DNA from 4 places in the Hydrogenophaga sp. NH-16 genome. Region 3 is predicted to be linked to each of the others. Evidence: predicted binding sites of a transcription regulator. Region 3 holds the regulator's gene; each other region holds the start of a gene.

Region 1 (4,454 bases), 1.1 Mb from region 3:
AGGCCGCCGGTCAGGCGCATGCCGTGGCACGAGCCGCAGTCCTGCCGCACCATGCGCACCAGCTCCCGCGAACGCGATGCATCGGGCGAAGGCTCCGACTGCGCGAAGGCCAGCACAGGCCCCAGCAACAGCGCGGACAGGATGGAAGCGGTACGCAGCACGGCAGGCCTCCCGGATCAGGACTTCAGGATCACCGCGATGGCGTCCTTGAGGTCGGGGTCGGCGATCTTGTCGGGCCCGTTGGGCGACATGGGGATGGGGCCGAACACGCCGGACCCGCCCTTGCGCACCTTGTCGAACAGCTTGGCCGTGACATCCTGGCCCTTGTACTTGGCCGCAATGTCCTTGAACGAAGGCCCGACCAGCTTCTTGTCCTTGGCATGGCAGGCCATGCACCCGGCCTTGTTCATGGCCGCCTCGCCGTCGGCGAAGGCAGCGCCGGAACCCAGCGCAAGCACAGCAGCCGCTACAGCAGAAACAAACACTCTCATGAAGTTCTCCAGAAGAAAAACAACGAAAACGAAGTGACTTCACCCAGGGCGCGGTGGAACTGGCTTTGCCAGGCCACTCGCGCCGTCCCCCCTCCGGGGGGAAGCCGCGAAGCGGCGCAGGGGGGCGTCACTTCCTTCGGCGCAGGGGGGAGTCAATAGACATCATGTTGGGTGTTGTGCACGTTGAAGTGCCCCGTCGGCGTGATCAGGCGCGGGTCCTTGATCACAGCCTTGAGCTTGAGCGTTTTGTCGTCCACGATCACCAGCGCGCTCTCCTTGTTCTTGGCGCTCCACACCGAGAACCAGACCTCGTCGCCGGCCCGGTTGAACTCGGGCTGCACGACGCGCTTGGCGCCGTCGTCCTTGATGCCCGCCCAATCGGCGATCGGCAGCACGGTGTAGCCCTTCTCCAGGTTGTCGATGTCGTACACCGCGACCGATTGCGAGATCTTCGGATCGGGGTTGAGCGGGGTGTCCGAGTACAGGTGCCTGCTCTTCGGGTGGCTCTTGATGAACAGCGCGCCGCCGCCCTGGCCCTTGAGGGTCTGCACCACCTTCCAGGCATTCTTGGGGTGCTTGACCGGGTCGGTGCCGATCAGCGAGATGGTCTCGTCGCCCAGGTGGCCGGTGGACCACACGGGCCCGTAGGTCGGGTGCACGAAGTTGGCGCCACGGCCCGGGTGCGGGATCTTGCCCACGTCGATCAGCTTGGTCAGCTTGCCCTCTTTCAGGTCCACCGCCGCGATCTTGTTGCTGTTGTTGGCCGCCACCATGAAGTAGCGCTTGGTCGAGTCCAGGCCGCCGTCGTGCAGGAAGCGCGCGGTGCCGATGGTGGTGACCTTGAGCGCATCGATGTTGGAGTAGTCCACCAGCAGGGTCTGCCCGGTTTCCTTCACGTTCACCACGAACTCGGGCTTGTAGTGGCTGCCCACGATGGAGGCCACGCGCGGCTCGGGGTGGTACTCCTGCGTGTCGACCGTGTTGCCTCGGGTGGCCACGATCTTCAGCGGCTCCAGCGTGTCGCCGTTCATGATCACGAACTGGGGCGGCCAGTACGAACCGGCGATCGCGTACTTGTCTTCAAAGCCCTTGAACTTGCTGGTTTCGACCGAGCGCGCTTCCAGGCCGGTGCGGATCTCGGCCACGTTGTCGGGCTTCTCCATCCACAGGTCGATCATGTTGATCTTGGCGTCGCGGCCGATCACGAACAGGTAGCGACCCGAGGCCGACAGGCGCGAGATGTGCACCGCGTAGCCGGTCTTGACGATGTTGATGATCTGCTTGGTGTCGCCATCGATCAGCGCCACCTCACCCGTGTCCCGCAGCGTGGTGCTGAAGATGTTGGTGATGTTGTAGTTGTTCATCTTCTTCGTCGGCCGCTTCTCGGGCGGGACGATCACCTTCCAGGTGGCCTTCATGTCGGCCAGGCTGTATTCGGGCGGCGTGGGCGCGTCGTGCTGGATGTAGCGCGCCATCAGGTCCACTTCCTTCTCGCTCATCTCGCCGCTGGTCTGCCAGTTGGGCATGCCGGCCGGGGAGCCGTAGGCGATGAACACCTTGAGGTAGTCCGTGCCCTTGCCGATGGTGATGTCGGGTGTCAGCGGTTTGCCGGTGGCGCCCTTGCGCAGCACGCCGTGGCAGCCGGCGCAGCGCTCGAAGTAAATCTTGCGTGCGGTGTCGAACTCGGCCTGCGTCATCGGCGGCGCCTTGGGATTGGTCGCCTGGTACATCGGCTCGTTGACCAGCGGCGATCCGCCGGCCTGGTAGTTGGCTTCCGCCGGGCTGAGCTTCTTGTCTGCAGCCGCCTGCGCGAACGCGCCGGTGCCGATCAGTGCCGCCATCGCCAGCATCGTCAGGCGAATCGTGGTGCGGGATCTCATGATGTTCTCTCTCCGTCGTGGAGCAGCGTTTGAAGTGGCCGTCCCTGGTGGGGCGCTGTGCCCGCTCGCCCGGCTGCTGTCCATGGCCGATGCGAGCAGGCACATGCTCTGCCCGGTCACAGGCGTTGTCCTTGAACTGGTTCAAGGACGGTCCTCCGTCGCGTCCGAACAATGGGCCTCACAACAACGGACGTCCCGGCGATGCAGCCGGGCCGCCATCCCACGACGGAGCGAGTCATGAACCTGGTCAACCTGATCACCCCCGCGCGGACCGCCGATGCCGATGGCTGCGCAGCGCCTCCGGGCACGGTGACGCTGGTGGGCGCGGGCCCGGGCGACCCGGATCTGCTGACGGTGAAGGCGGTGAAGGCCCTGCAGGCGGCGCGGCTGGTGCTGTACGACCACCTGGTCAGCCCGGCGGTGCTGGAACACCTGAGCCCCGACGCCGAGCGCATCTATGTCGGCAAGGAAAGCTCGCGCCACACCCTGCCCCAGGCCTCGATCATCGAACTCATGGTGCAACTGGCGCGCAGCGGCCGCTCACTGTTGCGGCTCAAGGGCGGCGACGGCTACATCTTCGGCCGCGGCGGCGAAGAGGCCCAGGCCCTGGCGGCCGAGGGCATTCCGTTCACCGTGGTCCCCGGCCTCACGGCCGCTCAGGGTGCTGCGGCCTCGGTCGGCATTCCGCTGACCCACCGCGACCACGCCTGTTCCCTCGTGCTGGCCACCGGCCACCTGCGCGACGGCCAGGGCCTGGACATGGACTGGGCCATGCTCGCGCGCCCGCGCCAGACCGTGGTGCTCTACATGGGCGTGAACAACCTGCCCGAGATCTGCCGCCAGCTGATCGCCCACGGCCTGTCGCCGCAGACGCCAGCCGCACTGGTCGAGAAGGCCACCCTGCCCGACGAACGCTGCATCACCGGCACGCTGGCCGAGCTGCCCGCGCTGGCGCTGCGCCACCAGGTGCGCCCGCCGGCGCTGATCATGGTCGGCGGGGTGGTGTCGGTGCGCGCGCAGCTGGTGCCCTCAGCGCCCCCGGTCGCAGCGGCGGCCGCGCCGGTCCATGCCGTGGCCTGATAACAGAAAGAACGCGCGGACACGGGTCAGACGAGAGTGGCTTTGATACGCTGGCGGGCTCCGCCCACGAGCCCTTTGCCGCCATGCCGACCACTTCCCTGACCCTGATCTCTTCCATGGCCACCAAGGCCCTGCTGGCCGACCTGGTGGCCGCGTATTCGGCGCAACAGCCGGACACCATGGTCGCCGTCACTTCGGTCGGCGGCGTCGACGCGGCCAAACGCGTCGTGGCCGGCGAGGCCTTCGACATCGTGGCCCTGGCCTCGGACGCGATCGAGAAGCTGGCCGCCAGCGGCCACGTGGCGGCCGACAGCCGCACCGACATGGTCCGCTCGGCCGTGGCCGTGGCCGTGCCGGCCGGCACCCCGCACCCGGACATCGCCACCGAAGCCGCGCTCAAGGCCGCGGTGCTGGCCGCGCCCACGCTCGGCTACTCCACCGGTCCCAGCGGTGTGCAACTGGCGAAGCTGTTCGAGCGCTGGGGCATTGCGCAGCAGATCGCACCGCGCATCGTCACGCCGCCGCCAGGCACCTCGGTGGGTTCGCTGGTTGCCAAAGGCGAAGTCGCACTGGGCTTCCAGCAGCTCAGCGAGATGACGGGTGTGGTCGGCATCGACGTGATCGGCGGCCTGCCCGAAGCCGTACAGATCGTCACCACCTTCTCGGCGGCCCGCGCCACCGTGAGCACGCAGCCGGATGCCGTACAAAAGTTCCTGGCATTTCTTGCGAGCTCGGAAACCGCCGATCTCAAACGCCGGCACGGCATGACACCTGCCTGAAACTGTCGGGCCCCCACGCTCCAGGCGGCACGAATGTTGCTGCCGCCCCAGGGCATGAAATCGGCCTTCTGTTTCCTCATTGCCGCCAAGCGCTGCGAAATCGCCGGCCTGCAACAGCTGGCGCTGACCAGCGCCCTGGTCAACGCCACCGGCCGCTTCATCCATGCGCTGCAGCGCGAGCGCGGCCTGTCCAACCTCTACCTCGCCTCGCAAGGCCAGCACTG
Region 2 (4,454 bases), 690 kb from region 3:
GCGGCAGAACCTGGGCATCTACCGCCAGCAGCTGCTCTCGCGCAACCAGCTCATCATGCGCTGGCTGGCGCACCGCGGCGGCGCGCAGGACTTCCGCGAACACGGCCGCCTGCACCCCGGCCAGCCCTACCCGGTGGCCGTCGCCATCGGCGCCGACCCGGCCACCATCCTCGGCGCCGTCACCCCCGTGCCCGACAGCCTGAGCGAGTACCAGTTCGCCGGCCTGCTGCGCGGCGCGCGCACCGAGGTGGCGCCCGCCATCGGCGTGCCGCTGCGCGTGCCGGCCACGGCCGAGATCGTGCTCGAAGGCCACATCCACCCCGACCCGGCCCACCCCAGCGGCTATCAGCACGCGCTCGAAGGCCCGTACGGTGACCACACCGGCTACTACAACGAACGCGCCGAGTTCCCGGTGTTCACGGTCGAGCGCATCACACGCCGGCGCGACGCGATCTACCACTCCACCTACACCGGCAAGCCGCCCGACGAGCCGGCCGTTCTGGGCGTGGCGATGAACGAGCTCTTCATCCCGCTGCTGCAGCGCCAGTTCCCCGAGATCGTGGACTTCCACCTACCGCCCGAGGCCTGCAGCTACCGCATGGCCGTGGTCAGCATCCGCAAGGCCTACGCCGGCCACGCGCGGCGCGTGATGATGGGCGTCTGGAGCCACCTGCGCCAGTTCATGTACACCAAGTTCATCGTCGTGGTGGACGAGGACATCGACGTGCGCGATTGGAAGGACGTGGTCTGGGCCATGAGCACGCGCATGGACCCGGCGCGCGACAGCTTCACCATCGAACACACACCCATCGACTACCTCGACTTCGCCTCGCCCGTCAGCGGCCTGGGCAGCAAGATGGGCCTGGACGCGACCAACAAGTGGCCCGGCGAGACCAGCCGCGAATGGGGCCGCACGATGCACATGGACCCGGCCGTCACCGCGCGCATGGACGCGCTGGCCGAGGGCCTGGGGCTCTGACGTTTTCCGACCACCACCTGAACGAACCATGCAACGCCGTCACCTTCTGGCCCTGCTGGGCACCTCGCTGCTCGCCGGCACCGGCCACACCCAAAACAACCCGTCCGGCCCGGCGCTGCCGCTGGGCACCGCCATCAACCGCGCCGGCCGCCTGCGCGCGCTGTCGCAGCGCGTGGCCAAGCTGCACGTCCAGTCCACCCTGGGCGTGCTGCCCGAGCGCGCCAGCGATGTCATGCGCCAGTGCCGCCAGCTGATCGGGAGCAGCCTGGACGAGCTGAGACGCCAGCCCCTGAGCGCCGACACCCAGCCCCTGATGCCGCGCCTGCAGGGCCATGCCGAGCGCCTGCTCGTGCTCACGGCCGGCAGCGGTGCGCCGCCCCGCATCGACGACGTGGTGCGCTCGGCCGACGACATGCTCAAGTCCGCCGACGAGCTCACCACCGCGTTCGAGAAACAGAGCAAGCAGAGCGGCGCCCGGGTGGTCAACGTGGCCGGACGCCAGCGCATGCTGTCCCAGCGCGCCGCCCGCGCCCACTTCCTGCAGGCCGCCGGCGGCACCGCGGCGGCCGGCCAGGCACAGCAGCTGGAGGCGGCCCGGCGCGAGTTCGACGAGGGCCTTGCCTACCTGGCGAATGCTTCCCTGTCCACCCCGGCGATCCGCCAGCAGCTGGAACTGGCGCGCGGCCAGTGGCTGTTCTTCGACCAGGCGCTGCGCAAGCCCGGCCAGGGCGACGCCCTGCAGACGGTGGCCACCACCAGCGAACGCATGTACGAGGTCATGGACCAGCTGACCGGCCTGTACGAGCAGGCGGTGCAGGAGCTGTACCGCTGACGTCGCGCGGGCTTCGTCTGGCAAACGGTGAGGCGCCAGACCTGATCCGGCTTGAGTCAGATCAAGCCATGGGCCATTGAGCCAGATCAACAGCGGGCCGATCGGCCACCACTAACGTTCGCGGACTTGGTCGGTTTCGCCACCAAGGCCCCGCCTTCCTGATCCAGGAGAACGCCATGGCCCATGCTGATCTTGAAAACATCGCAAGAACGCTCCGGCGGTTTCCGTTCCCGAAGAAGTTTGCCGTCGAGCTGTGCGCCGAGTGCAATCTGGCGTGTTCGATGTGCCACCACCCGAACATGAAGCGCCCCAAAGGCGTGATGCCCTTCGAGCTCTGGAAGAAGTGCGCCGACGAGATCGCTGCGACGGCGCCAGACACCGAGTGCTGGTTCTCTTTCTGCGGTGAGCCGTTGCTCGAACCCGCACTGCTGTTTCGCTGCCTGAGCTACGGCCGATCCGTCGGCCTCCAGTCGCTCAATGTCAACACCAACGGCATGTTGCTCACACCGGAGCTGGACGATGCCTTGCTGGATTCAGGCGTGCACCTGGTGGTCTTCGGTATCGACGGGTTCTCCAAGCAGTCCTTCGAAAAATACCGGGTGAAAGCCAACCGGGACGTGGTCTACGCCAACGCTGAGCGGCTGCTGGCCCGCCGCGATGCGCGCGGTCTGCCGGTCGCGATCCAGACGCAGTTCATCGTGATGGACGACAACGCGTCTGAAGTCGATGCATACAAGGCGCACTGGCTGGAGCGCAATGCGGTCGTCAAAGTCCGCCGTCAGCTCAGCTGGGGCGGCAAGTTCGACACGGGCCTGGCCATCACGCCTGAAAACCGGATCCCCTGTCCATGGGCGATCACGATGATGCATGTCTTCTGGGATGGACGGATCCCGCGCTGCCCGGGCGACACCGAGGGCGAGGAAGGAGAAGGCAACGCGTGGCACGCGTCTCTGAGCGATCTCTGGGCCCGCCTGGGTGGCTACCGGGATCTTCATCTGGCACGCAGTTTTGACGCCCTGCCCGAGCGCTGCAAGACCTGCACGGACTGGATGACGGGCGCCGCCGAGCGCGTGCGGCCGGAGTCCGGGACGGTCCCCCTTGAGCCCGTCTGCTCGCGCACGTGAGAGCGCCATGAAAGACGCTCTCTTTCTTTGTGGCGTGGGCAATGGCGAGGGCATCCGTCTGGCACTGACCGTCAACCGCGCATCTCCGCGCTGGCAGAGGATCGTGCTGCTCGACGACGACCCGTCCAAGCACGGCACGACGCGTCTCGGCCTGGAGGTCGCAGGACCGATCAGCCATCTGGCCGGTGTGGATGCCAACTGCTCCGAGGTCGTGAACCTGGTCACCCGCACCACCGATGGGCGCGCCCGGGCACAGGAAAAAATCGGGCAGTACGGCATTCCGTTCACCTCGCTGATCCATCCCGGTGTCGACCTGTTCGGAGCAGAGGTGGCATCGGACGTGACCATCTACCCGCATGCGTCCGTTGGTGCCGAAGCCCGCATCGGACCAGCGTCCGTGCTGCTGATCGGAGCGGTGGCCGGTCACGGCGCCCGCATCGGCCGAGGCTGCGTGGTTGCGCCCAACGCCGTGATCAATGCCCGGGTGACGCTCGGGGACCGGGCGTACGTGGGCTCCAACGCCAGCATCCTGCCCGACTTGCGCATCGGCGCCGGGGCGACGATCGGAGCCAACTGCATGGTCTACACCGACGTGCCGGAAGGCGCGACGGCCATGGGCGTGGCCGCCCAGGTTCTGAGCGCCACACCTCACCACGCGCCGTCCGGTTCAATGGAAGCCCATGGCTTGCTGCCGGACTTTCCGGGCGATCCGTCTTCAAGCATCGCCAGCGCGGGCAGCGCCCACATCGAAGCCGTCATCACCAAGGCGCTTGTGCACGTGCTTGGCGCCGGAGAGCTGGACAGAAGCGGCAACTTCTTCGAGCTCGGGTGCAACTCGCTCAAGGCGCTGGAACTTGCACAGCATCTGCGCCCCCTGCTGGGGAGGGATGTGCAGGTCGTCGACATCTACCGCTTTCCCACCGCACCGGCGCTGGCCTCCTTTCTGACAGGTGGAGACCCAGCTGCGCTGGGCATGCGCCAGGCGCAGCAGCGAGCGGAAATGAGGCGCCAGCTGCGCTCGCGTGCGTGACCACCTGCGGCATGCGCTCAGCGGCACTCGAAGCGCTCGAAGCGCAAAGCCAGCGCCGCCAGGTCTGAAGCGTCCAGCACGTCCCGCGAGGACGCCGGGCCGCGGCAGGTCTGCAGCACCCAGTGGCGCACCGACTGTGCGGCCAGCTCATCGGCCAGGCGGAACAGGTCGTCGCGCCCGAACAGGCCGGCGTGCCAGGTGGTGCGGCACTCCAGGGCCACGCCGCTGTCCAGCAGCAGGCGCAGGCTGCGCGCGGCGCGCCCGGCACCCCCGCGCGCGCCGGTGACGGTGTCGTGCAGGTGCCGGGGCGCCTTGACGTCCAGCCCCACCCAGTCCAGGTGCGCCAGCGCCTGCGCCAGGCGCTGCGGGTACATGCCGCCGGTGTGCAGACCGGTGGCGTGGCCCATGGCCCGCGCCTCGGCCAGGGCGGGCACCAACGCCGCCTGAAGGGTCGGCTCGCCGCCCGAGAAGATCACGCCGTCGAGCAGC
Region 3 (4,454 bases):
GAGAAGAAGGTGGAGGGGGACCGCTCGGCGCGGATCCGGCTGGACGAATCGAGCCTGGACGCCCGCAAGGTCGGCAAGCGTTCGCTCAAGCACGCCCTGTGGGTCCTGTTCGCCCTCTGGACCGGCTTCACGTTCGTTGGCTACTTCACACCCATCCGGGAGCTGGCGAGTCTGAGCCTGGCCGCTTCACTGGGGCCTTGGCAGACCTTCTGGATCTTCTTCTACGGCTTCGCGACCTACGGCAACGCGGGCTTCATGCGCGAGCAGGTCTGCAAGTACATGTGTCCCTACGCCCGCTTCCAGAGCGCCATGTTCGACAAGGACACGATGATCGTGACCTACGACAAGGCGCGTGGAGAGCCGCGCGGAGCACGTTCGAAGAAAGCCGACCCCAAGACCCTGGGCCTTGGGGCTTGCGTCGACTGCACGCTCTGCGTGCAGGTCTGTCCGACGGGCATCGACATCCGCAACGGACTGCAGTACGAATGCATTGGCTGTGGTGCCTGCATCGATGTCTGTGATGAGGTGATGGACAAGGTGGGCTATCCGCGAGGACTGGTCAAGTACTCGACGCAGAACGGCATGGCCAAGGGCTGGACCCGTGAGCAGATGGTCCGCCACGCTTTCCGTCCCAGGGTGCTCGTCTACTCCAGCGTTCTGGCGGTCATCACCCTGGCTGTGTTTGTCAGTCTCTTCCTGCGCACGCCGCTGAAAGTTGATGTGATTCGCGACCGTGGCGCGCTGGCGCGCATGGTGGAGCAGGGGCGCATCGAAAACGTGTTCCGCCTGCAGATCATGAATGCGACCGAGTCGCCGCAGCGCTACCAGATCAGCGTCGACGGTCTTGAGGGCGTGATGATCGCGTCGGAAACCGAGGTGGACGTGCTTTCCACTGAAGTGCGTTCCGCCGCCGTGCGGGTGCAGATCCCGCCCAACGCCGCACCCGCCGGATCGCACCCGATACGGTTCACCGTCCGGTCCACCGCCGCTGATGCGTCCGAGGTCGTGGAGAAGGCGGTCTTCATCGTTCCGCGCTAAACTGGATTTATAAGCCTTATGGAACAAGTCATGTCAGCAATTTCTCGTCCAGTTGACCGCGCACCAAGCACACCTTGGTGGAAGGTCCCGCACATGTGGATGGTGGTGGGCGGTCCTTTGCTGGTCATCATTGCAGGTCTGGTCACCGTGGTCATCGCCGTGAAGAATCCAGACCCTGTGCTCAACAAGTCCGATTACGAGAGGGATCTTGCGGCGGCTCAGCGACTGGAAGGGCAGGCCAAGGTCGATGCGATGGCCAAGTTGCAGCCGGCCCATCAGGCCCGCAATCACGCCGCCTCCCCCGTCGTCCCGGCGGCACCCTCCAAGTAGGACGCCACACCACCGGATGTGACAACACAGGAGTGAAGGTGACGCTCATGAATGCTCAGCGGTGGATGTGGATAGCTTGGCCTGCCTTTCTGGTGGCTGCCGTGCTTGAGATGGTTGTTTTCGCCATGGTCGACCCTGGTGATCTCCATTGGTTCGGCAGCCCCCTGGAGTTGTCTCGCCAAGCCATCTACACCTTGGCGTTCTTTGTGTTCTGGGGCGTCACCATGGCATCGAGCGCGCTGACCACCCTGTTGTCCATGTCTCCGTTCGAAGTCAACCGCTGCCCGGTTCCCGAAGCGGAGCGCCCCCGGGACTGCGCCCGCAACGGCGGGTGCGGCTAACCCTCGGCTTGCACACAAAGAGAAACCCCGCTCAGGCCTTGGGCCCAAGCGGGGTTTCTTTCGTTCAAACGCCCAGACTCAACGGCAGCTCTGAGGGTTCACGATCTGCTTGAGTGCATCGGTGTTCTTGATGTGTACGTAGCGTTGTTTGACTTCGATGGTGCCTTCCTCAACGAACTTCGAGAAAGTCCTGCTCACGGTCTCGAGCTTCATGCCCAGGTAACTTCCAATCTCCTCCCGGGTCATCCGAAGGATGAGCTCTGACTGCGAGAAACCTCGTGCATGCAGACGCTGGACGAGATTGAGAAGGAACGCTGCGAGACGTTCCTCGGCACGCATGCTGCCCAGCAGCAGCATGACACTGTGATCGCGGACGATTTCCCGGCTCATGATCTTGTGGACATGGTGTTGCAGTGTGGTGAACTCCCGCGAGAGTTCCTCGACCTGGTCAAACGGCATCACACAGACCTCGGCGTCCTCAAGCGCAATCGCGTCGCAGGAATGGCGGTCGCTGACGATGCCGTCCATGCCGATGATTTCTCCGGTCATCTGGAAGCCGGTGACCTGGTCTCGCCCATCGGCCGTGGTCACGCAGGTTTTGAAGAAGCCCGAGCGCACTGCGTAGAGCGAAGTGAACTTGTCGCCGGTGTTGAACAGCGCGGTTCCCCGCTTGATCCTCCTGCGCGTGGAGATCACGGTGTCCAGCTTGCCCATTTCCTCGGGATTGAGGCCCATTGGCAAACACAACTCCCGAAGGTTGCAGCTGGAACAGGCGACTTTGATGCTGTGAATGTCCATAAATCTTCCAGATTTCGCCCGAAGCTTAACGCATGGCCACAAGTGCCAGCAAGGCGGGCGCTCTCATCCTCGTTGCGAGCATGGGGGAAAACCCGGGGCTTGGATGGCCCTTGATCTTGATCAAGGGTGCGATTTCCGCCTTGGTGCACATTCGCGCTGAGAACTGGAGAATTGTTTGTGAGTCACGCCATTTCAGACGAATTGCTCAAGCGATTCGACATCCCGGGGCCCCGCTACACCTCGTACCCCACCGCGGACCGCTTTGTAGAAGCGTTCACGGAGAGCGACTACATCCAGGCGCTGGAACAACGTCGGGCAGGCTCGCTCGCGTTGCCGCTGTCGTTGTACGTACATATTCCTTTCTGCGAGTCTGTCTGCTACTACTGCGCCTGCAACAAGGTCATCACCAAACACCACGAAAGGGCTGCGGAATACCTGCGGTATCTGTCGCGTGAGGTGGAGCTGCAGGTACAGCATTTCGGCAAAGGGCATGCCGTGTCCCAGCTGCATCTGGGAGGAGGGACGCCCACCTTCCTGTCCGACGCCGAGCTGGAAGACCTCCTGACGATGATCCGGCGCAACTTCACGCTCGTGCCCGGAGGCGAGTACTCCATCGAGGTTGACCCCCGCACGGTGACGGACCAGCGCTTGCAGACACTGGCCAGGTTGGGTTTTAACCGACTGAGTTTCGGTGTACAGGATTTCGATCCCGCTGTTCAGAAAGCGGTGCACCGGGTTCAGCCGGCCGAACAGGTGTTCGCTCTGGTCGAGACAGCCCGCAAGATCGGGTTTGAGTCGGTGAATGTGGACCTCATCTATGGATTGCCGCTGCAGACCCCTGAGTCGTTTGCCCGTACGCTTGCCCAGGTCAACCAGTTGCGCCCCGACCGCATCGCGCTGTATGCCTACGCGCATCTTCCGGCGCGTTTCAAGCCGCAACGGCGAATCGTCGCTGCCGAGTTGCCCAGCGCGGGAGACAAGCTGTCGATGCTGTCGGCTTCACTGGATGCGATGAGTGATGCGGGGTATGTCTATGTCGGCATGGATCACTTTGCGCTGCCCACGGATGCGCTGGCGGTGGCCAAGCGGCAAGGGCGCCTGCACCGGAATTTCCAGGGCTACAGCACGCAGCCGGATTGCGACCTGATCGCTTTGGGTGTCTCGGCCATCGGCCGCATTGGTGCGACCTACAGCCAAAACGCCAAGACGATCGAGGAGTACTACGACGCGCTGGACCAGGGGCGGCTGCCGATCGTGCGTGGACTGGCACTGACCAGGGACGACCTGCTGCGCCGCTCCGTGATCATGTCGCTGATGTGTCAGGGGCAGCTTCAGTTCGAATCGATCAACCTGGGGCACCTGATCGACTGCAAGAGCTACTTTGCGCGCGAGTTGGAGGTACTGGCTGGCTATGCCGAGCACGGACTGGTTCGCATCGACGACTCAGGTGTGGAGGTGACGCCGTCGGGCTGGTATCTGGTTCGCGCCATTGCCATGGTTTTCGACAAGAACCTGCAGGTCGACCAGGACCGGGCGCGTTTCTCCAAGATCATCTGACTCGCGTGGTTTCGAACCGGCGCGAGGGCTGCGACTGCTAGAGTTCTGCCATGCAAACATCCATGGCACTCACCGCACTGTTCATGGGGATCGCTGGAGGTCCCCATTGTGTTGCCATGTGTGGTGCCGCGTGTGCAGGCATCAGCCGTGGCGGGACTGGGCGCCAGAGCACATCGGCTCTGCTGACCTTCCAGGCCGGACGACTTCTCGGTTATTCCCTCTTTGGTGCTTTTGCTGCAGGGTCGGTGCAGGGTTTGGCATGGCTCGGAACCAACACTTCGGTGATCCGGCCGGTCTGGACCATGTTTCACGTGGCGGCGATGCTGCTCGGGTTGGTGCTGATCTGGCAGGCTCGCCAGCCAGCCTGGCTCGACGGGTTGGCCCAAGGCG
Region 4 (4,454 bases), 2.4 Mb from region 3:
CCGCTCTTCCTCTCCACCGGCGCCAGCTGCTGCGCACGCTGGCCCTGCTGGCCACTCCGGTCCTGCTGCCCGCCACCGTGCGCGCCCACGGCGACAGCCATGCCGGCGGCCCGCGCGAGGTCGTGCGCGAACAGAAGCCCTGGGGCATCGCCGCCGCGCCGGCCGAGGCCACGCGCACCATCGAGATCCGCATGGACGACAAGATGCGCTTCACGCCCGCGCACCTGGACCTGCGCGAAGGCGAGACGGTGCGCCTGCGCATCGCCAACCGCGGCAAACTGCTGCACGAGCTGGTGATCGGCACGCGCGAAGAACTGCAGGCCCACGCCGAGCTGATGAAGAAGCACCCTGGCATGGAGCACGACGAGCCCTACATGGCCCACGTGAACGCCGGCAAGCGCGGCGAGATCACCTGGACCTTCAACCGCCCGGGCGACTTCGAATTCGCCTGCCTCATCGCCGGCCACTTCGAGGCCGGCATGCGCGGCACCATCCGCGTCAATCCAAAATCCTGATCCTTTCCTGAATGGAGCACACCATGCAACGACGTTCCCTCCTCCTCGGTGCCACCGCCCTGCTGGGCGCCACCACCCTCGCGGCCCGTGCCGCGGCACCCGCCACCAAGACCGACGCCCTGCCCGTGATGCAGGTCTGGAAAGACCCAAACTGCGGCTGCTGCAAGGACTGGATCGCCTACCTGCAGCGCGACGGCTTCCAGGTGCAGGTCTTCGAGACCGGCAACAACGCCATGCGCCAGCGCCTGGGCATGCCGCAGAAGTACGCCTCCTGCCATACCGCACTGATCGGCGGCTATGTGATCGAGGGGCATGTGAACGCCCCGGAGATCCGCCGCCTGCTGGCTGAGAAGCCCCAGGCCCTGGGCCTGTCCGTGCCGGGCATGCCCATTGGCAGCCCCGGCATGGACGGCCCGGAGTACGGCGGCCGCAAGGACCCCTACGACGTGGTCCTGGTCCAGCGCGACGGCAGCAGCCGCGTCTACAAGTCCTATTTCCGCACCTGAACCCCGGAGCCACCCATGACCCACTTCCTGCGCACGCTCATCGCCTCCACCAGCCTGATCACCACACTGGCGGTGGCGGCCGACCCCCTGCCCCTGGTCGACGCCGAAGTCCGCAAGGTCGACACCGCGGCCGGCAAGATCACGCTCAAGCACGGCGACATCCCGAACCTGGACATGCCGGCCATGACCATGGTGTTCCAGGTCAGGAACCCGGCCACCCTGCCCCCGCTCAAGGTGGGTGACCAGGTGCGCTTCCGGGCGGAGAAGGTCAACGGCGCCTACGTGGCTTCGGACATCGAACCCAGGCGCTGAGCCCCTCGAACAGCGGGCATTTGCTGGCGCTGCTCGGCCCTTTGCGCATCGGGGAAATTCCTAAACTTGATCCGCCCAAAGGTCTCAATTTGAGACAGGCGGCCTCAAGTCGGATGAGCCTTTGACGAAAGTCATTCAGCGAACTCCAAAGGATTTCTCTTATGCGCACCAATCTGCCCGTCACCCAGCAGGAGTTCGTCATCCCGGATGGCGTCACCCTGGTCTCCACCACCGACCTGACCAGCCACATCACCTACTGCAACCCGAACTTCGTCTCGGTCAGCGGATACAGCCGGGAAGAGCTGATCGGCCAGCCGCACAACCTGGTGCGGCACCCCGACATGCCGTCCGAGGCCTTCCGCGACATGTGGGCCACCCTGCAGAGCGGCTCGCCATGGAGCGCGCTGGTCAAGAACCGACGCAAGAACGGCGACCATTACTGGGTGATGGCCAACGCCACGCCCATGCTGGAAAACGGCCAGGTCACCGGCTACATGTCGGTGCGCACCAAGCCCACGCGGGAGCAGGTCGAGGCGGCAGAGTCGCTGTACGCCCGCATGCGCGCCGAAGCCGAATCGGGGCAACGCACCCTGGCGCTGCGCCGGGGCCACCTGGTCCGCACCGGATGGCGCGGCAAGCTGCGCGATTGGACACGACCCACCTTGGGACGCAAGCTCTCGCTGCTGACCCTGGGCCTGGCGTTCGGCGTCCAGTTCCTGGAAAGCGCCACCGAAGGCATGCCAGAGTGGGTGCATCTCGCCGCGTTCGCCGTGACCGCCGTGGTCTCGCTGGTGGCCGCCGCGTTCATCAAGCGCATGCTGGTGGCCCCGGTCGAACAGGTGCTGGCGTTTGCCAACCGGATGGCGGCGGGCGACCTGTCGGCCCGGCTGGAATCGGACAGGTCCGACGAAATCGGCGAGCTGATCCGGGCGCTCAACCAGCTCAATGTGAACCTGATGGCCGTGGTCACCGACGTGCGCCACGAGGTCGAGGGTGTGCAGGTGGCCTCGGGCGAAATCGCCGGTGGCAACCAGGACCTGTCCTCGCGCACCGAGGCGCAGGCCAGCAGCCTGGAAGAGACGGCCGCGTCGATGGAAGAACTCACCAGCACGGTCGAGAACAGCGCCAACTCGGCCCGGGAGGCCGCGTCGCTGGCCGGCAGGGCCTCCAACGTGGCCCGCCAGGGCAACGAGGCCATGGGGGCGGTGGTCCAGACCATGGGCGACATCAGCCGCTCCTCCAGCCGCATCGGCGAGATCATCCAGGTCATCGAAGGCATCTCCTTCCAGACCAACATCCTGGCCCTGAACGCCGCCGTGGAAGCGGCCCGGGCAGGTGAGCAGGGGCGCGGCTTTGCCGTCGTGGCCGGCGAGGTGCGCAGCCTGGCCCAGCGCACCTCCGAAGCCGCCAAGGAAATCAAGCATCTGATCGACGACTCCACCAACCAGGTGCGGCGGGGCAGCGAACTCGTCAACAACGCCGGCAGCACCATGGGCCATGTGGTTGATGCGGTCCAGCAGGTCAACACCCTGATCGGCGAGATCACCAGCGCCGCGCAGGAGCAGACCATGGGCCTGGCGCAGATCAACCAGGCCATCGGCCAGCTCGACTCGGTCACGCAGCAGAACGCGGCCATGGTCGAGGAGCTGGCCGCCGCGGCGTCCTCGCTCAAGGGTCAGGCCACCGTGATGCAGGAGTCGGTCAAGGTGTTCCGCCTGAACGGCGCGTAGCCACGGCGCGGTCACGGGGGCACAGGACTCCCGTGCTAAGGTAGCGCGATGCCCCACAACATCCGCTACACCCTGCTGTCGCTGCGCGATCTGCTGGCGTCGATCGGGCCCTTCGTGCTGCTGACGCTGCTGCTGCTGGCACTGACCTACTGGTGGCTCGACCCGAACCCGCCCAAGCGCGTGGTGCTGGCCACCGGCCCGGCTCAAAGCGCCTACGACGAGTTCGGCAAGCGCTACGCCCAGGCCCTGGCGCGCTACGGCATCACCGTCGAACTGTTGCCCTCCCAGGGCTCCTCGGCCAACCTCGAACTGCTGCGCACCGGCCAGGCCGACCTGGGCTTCGTGCAGGGCGGCAGTGCCGACATCGGCTACGACGACGAAGAAGCCATCACCTCGCTGGGCAGCCTGTTCGTGGAACCGCTGTGGCTGTTCTACCGCGAGGACTCGGCGCAGCGGCTCAGGCAGAGCCCGACCATCCAGTCGCTGGGCGATCTGGTCGGCTGGCGCGTCAACGTCGGCACACCCGGCAGCGGCGTGCCGCGCCTGTTCTCGACCCTGCTGGACGTCAACCGCATCGACCGCCAGCAGCTGCAGCTCAGCGAGCTGGAGCAGACCCCCGCCACGGTGGCCTTCCTGGACGGCCAGATCGACGCCATCGTGTTCGCCTCCGCCCCCGAGTCGCTGATGGTGCAGATGCTGCTGCAGTCGCCCGGCGTGCGCCTGCTCAACTTCTCGCAGAGCGAGGCCTACTCGCGCCGCTTCGGCTACCTCACGCCGGTGGTCATGCCCCAGGGCGTGGTGGACCTGTCGAAGAACATCCCCGAAACCGACATGCACCTGGTCGCCTCGACCACCAGCCTGCTGGCCGGCGCCAAGACCCACCCGGCCATCCTGCAGCTGTTCGCGCAGACGGCCACCGGCCTTCACAGCGGTGGCAGCTGGTTCAACCGGGCGCGCGAATACCCGAGCCTGGAGCACAGCGAGGTGCCCATCTCGCCCGAAGCGGTGCGCGCGATCAAGAACGGCCCGCCCTTCCTGCAGCGCTACCTGCCGTTCTGGCTGGCCAACCTGGTCGAGCGCATGTGGCTGGCCATGGGCCTGATCCTGGCGCTGGCGCTGCCGCTCTCGCGCGTGGTGCCGCCGCTCTACACCTTCCGCATCCGCTCGCGCGTGTTCCGCTGGTACGCCGAGTTGCGCAGCATCGAGCAGCGGTTCACCGAACCGGGTGGTGCGCCGGTGCCGGTGGACGAGCTGGTCGAGCAGCTGGACCGGCTGGAGGCCCGGGTGGAGCAGGTGGTGGTGCCGCTGTCGTACACCGACGAGCTCTACGCCCTGCGCAGCAACATCGGGCTGGTGCGCAAGAAGCTGCTGCGCCAGGGCTGAAGGCCCCG

The links. The regulator FNR, encoded in region 3, switches genes on or off when oxygen is low (the NO sensors DNR and NnrR bind a similar motif). The targets are predictions, from matches to a motif close to TTGATNNNNATCAA.
Region 1: the regulator FNR is predicted to act here: its motif matches at 2,503-2,516, upstream of cobA (uroporphyrinogen-III C-methyltransferase).
Region 2: the regulator FNR is predicted to act here: its motif matches at 1,863-1,876, upstream of DD542_RS11195 (radical SAM/SPASM domain-containing protein).
Region 4: the regulator FNR is predicted to act here: its motif matches at 1,455-1,468, upstream of DD542_RS02555 (PAS domain-containing methyl-accepting chemotaxis protein).

Annotation. Positions count from the first base shown of each region.
Region 1 covers NZ_CP029344.1:4,117,072-4,121,525, reverse strand. The annotation lists gene DD542_RS19870 (cytochrome c) at 1-131, opposite strand, end outside; gene DD542_RS19865 (c-type cytochrome) at 177-491, opposite strand; gene DD542_RS19860 (nitrite reductase) at 644-2,371, opposite strand; gene cobA (uroporphyrinogen-III C-methyltransferase) at 2,609-3,451, shown strand; gene DD542_RS19850 (substrate-binding domain-containing protein) at 3,535-4,230, shown strand; gene DD542_RS19845 (nitrate regulatory protein) at 4,285-4,454, shown strand, end outside.
Region 2 covers NZ_CP029344.1:2,315,080-2,319,533, reverse strand. The annotation lists gene ubiD (4-hydroxy-3-polyprenylbenzoate decarboxylase) at 1-979, shown strand, start outside; gene DD542_RS11200 (type IV pili methyl-accepting chemotaxis transducer N-terminal domain-containing protein) at 1,008-1,811, shown strand; gene DD542_RS11195 (radical SAM/SPASM domain-containing protein) at 1,988-2,935, shown strand; gene DD542_RS11190 (phosphopantetheine-binding protein) at 2,943-3,965, shown strand; gene DD542_RS11185 (anaerobic ribonucleoside-triphosphate reductase activating protein) at 3,983-4,454, opposite strand, start outside.
Region 3 covers NZ_CP029344.1:3,006,655-3,011,108, reverse strand. The annotation lists gene ccoG (cytochrome c oxidase accessory protein CcoG) at 1-1,038, shown strand, start outside; gene DD542_RS14480 (FixH family protein) at 1,132-1,368, shown strand; gene DD542_RS14475 (hypothetical protein) at 1,416-1,709, shown strand; gene fnr (fumarate/nitrate reduction transcriptional regulator Fnr) at 1,788-2,507, opposite strand; gene hemN (oxygen-independent coproporphyrinogen III oxidase) at 2,685-4,064, shown strand; gene DD542_RS14460 (sulfite exporter TauE/SafE family protein) at 4,115-4,454, shown strand, end outside.
Region 4 covers NZ_CP029344.1:526,605-531,058, reverse strand. The annotation lists gene DD542_RS02570 (cupredoxin family protein) at 1-515, shown strand, start outside; gene DD542_RS02565 (DUF411 domain-containing protein) at 539-1,021, shown strand; gene DD542_RS02560 (copper-binding protein) at 1,037-1,333, shown strand; gene DD542_RS02555 (PAS domain-containing methyl-accepting chemotaxis protein) at 1,495-3,063, shown strand; gene DD542_RS02550 (TAXI family TRAP transporter solute-binding subunit) at 3,112-4,446, shown strand.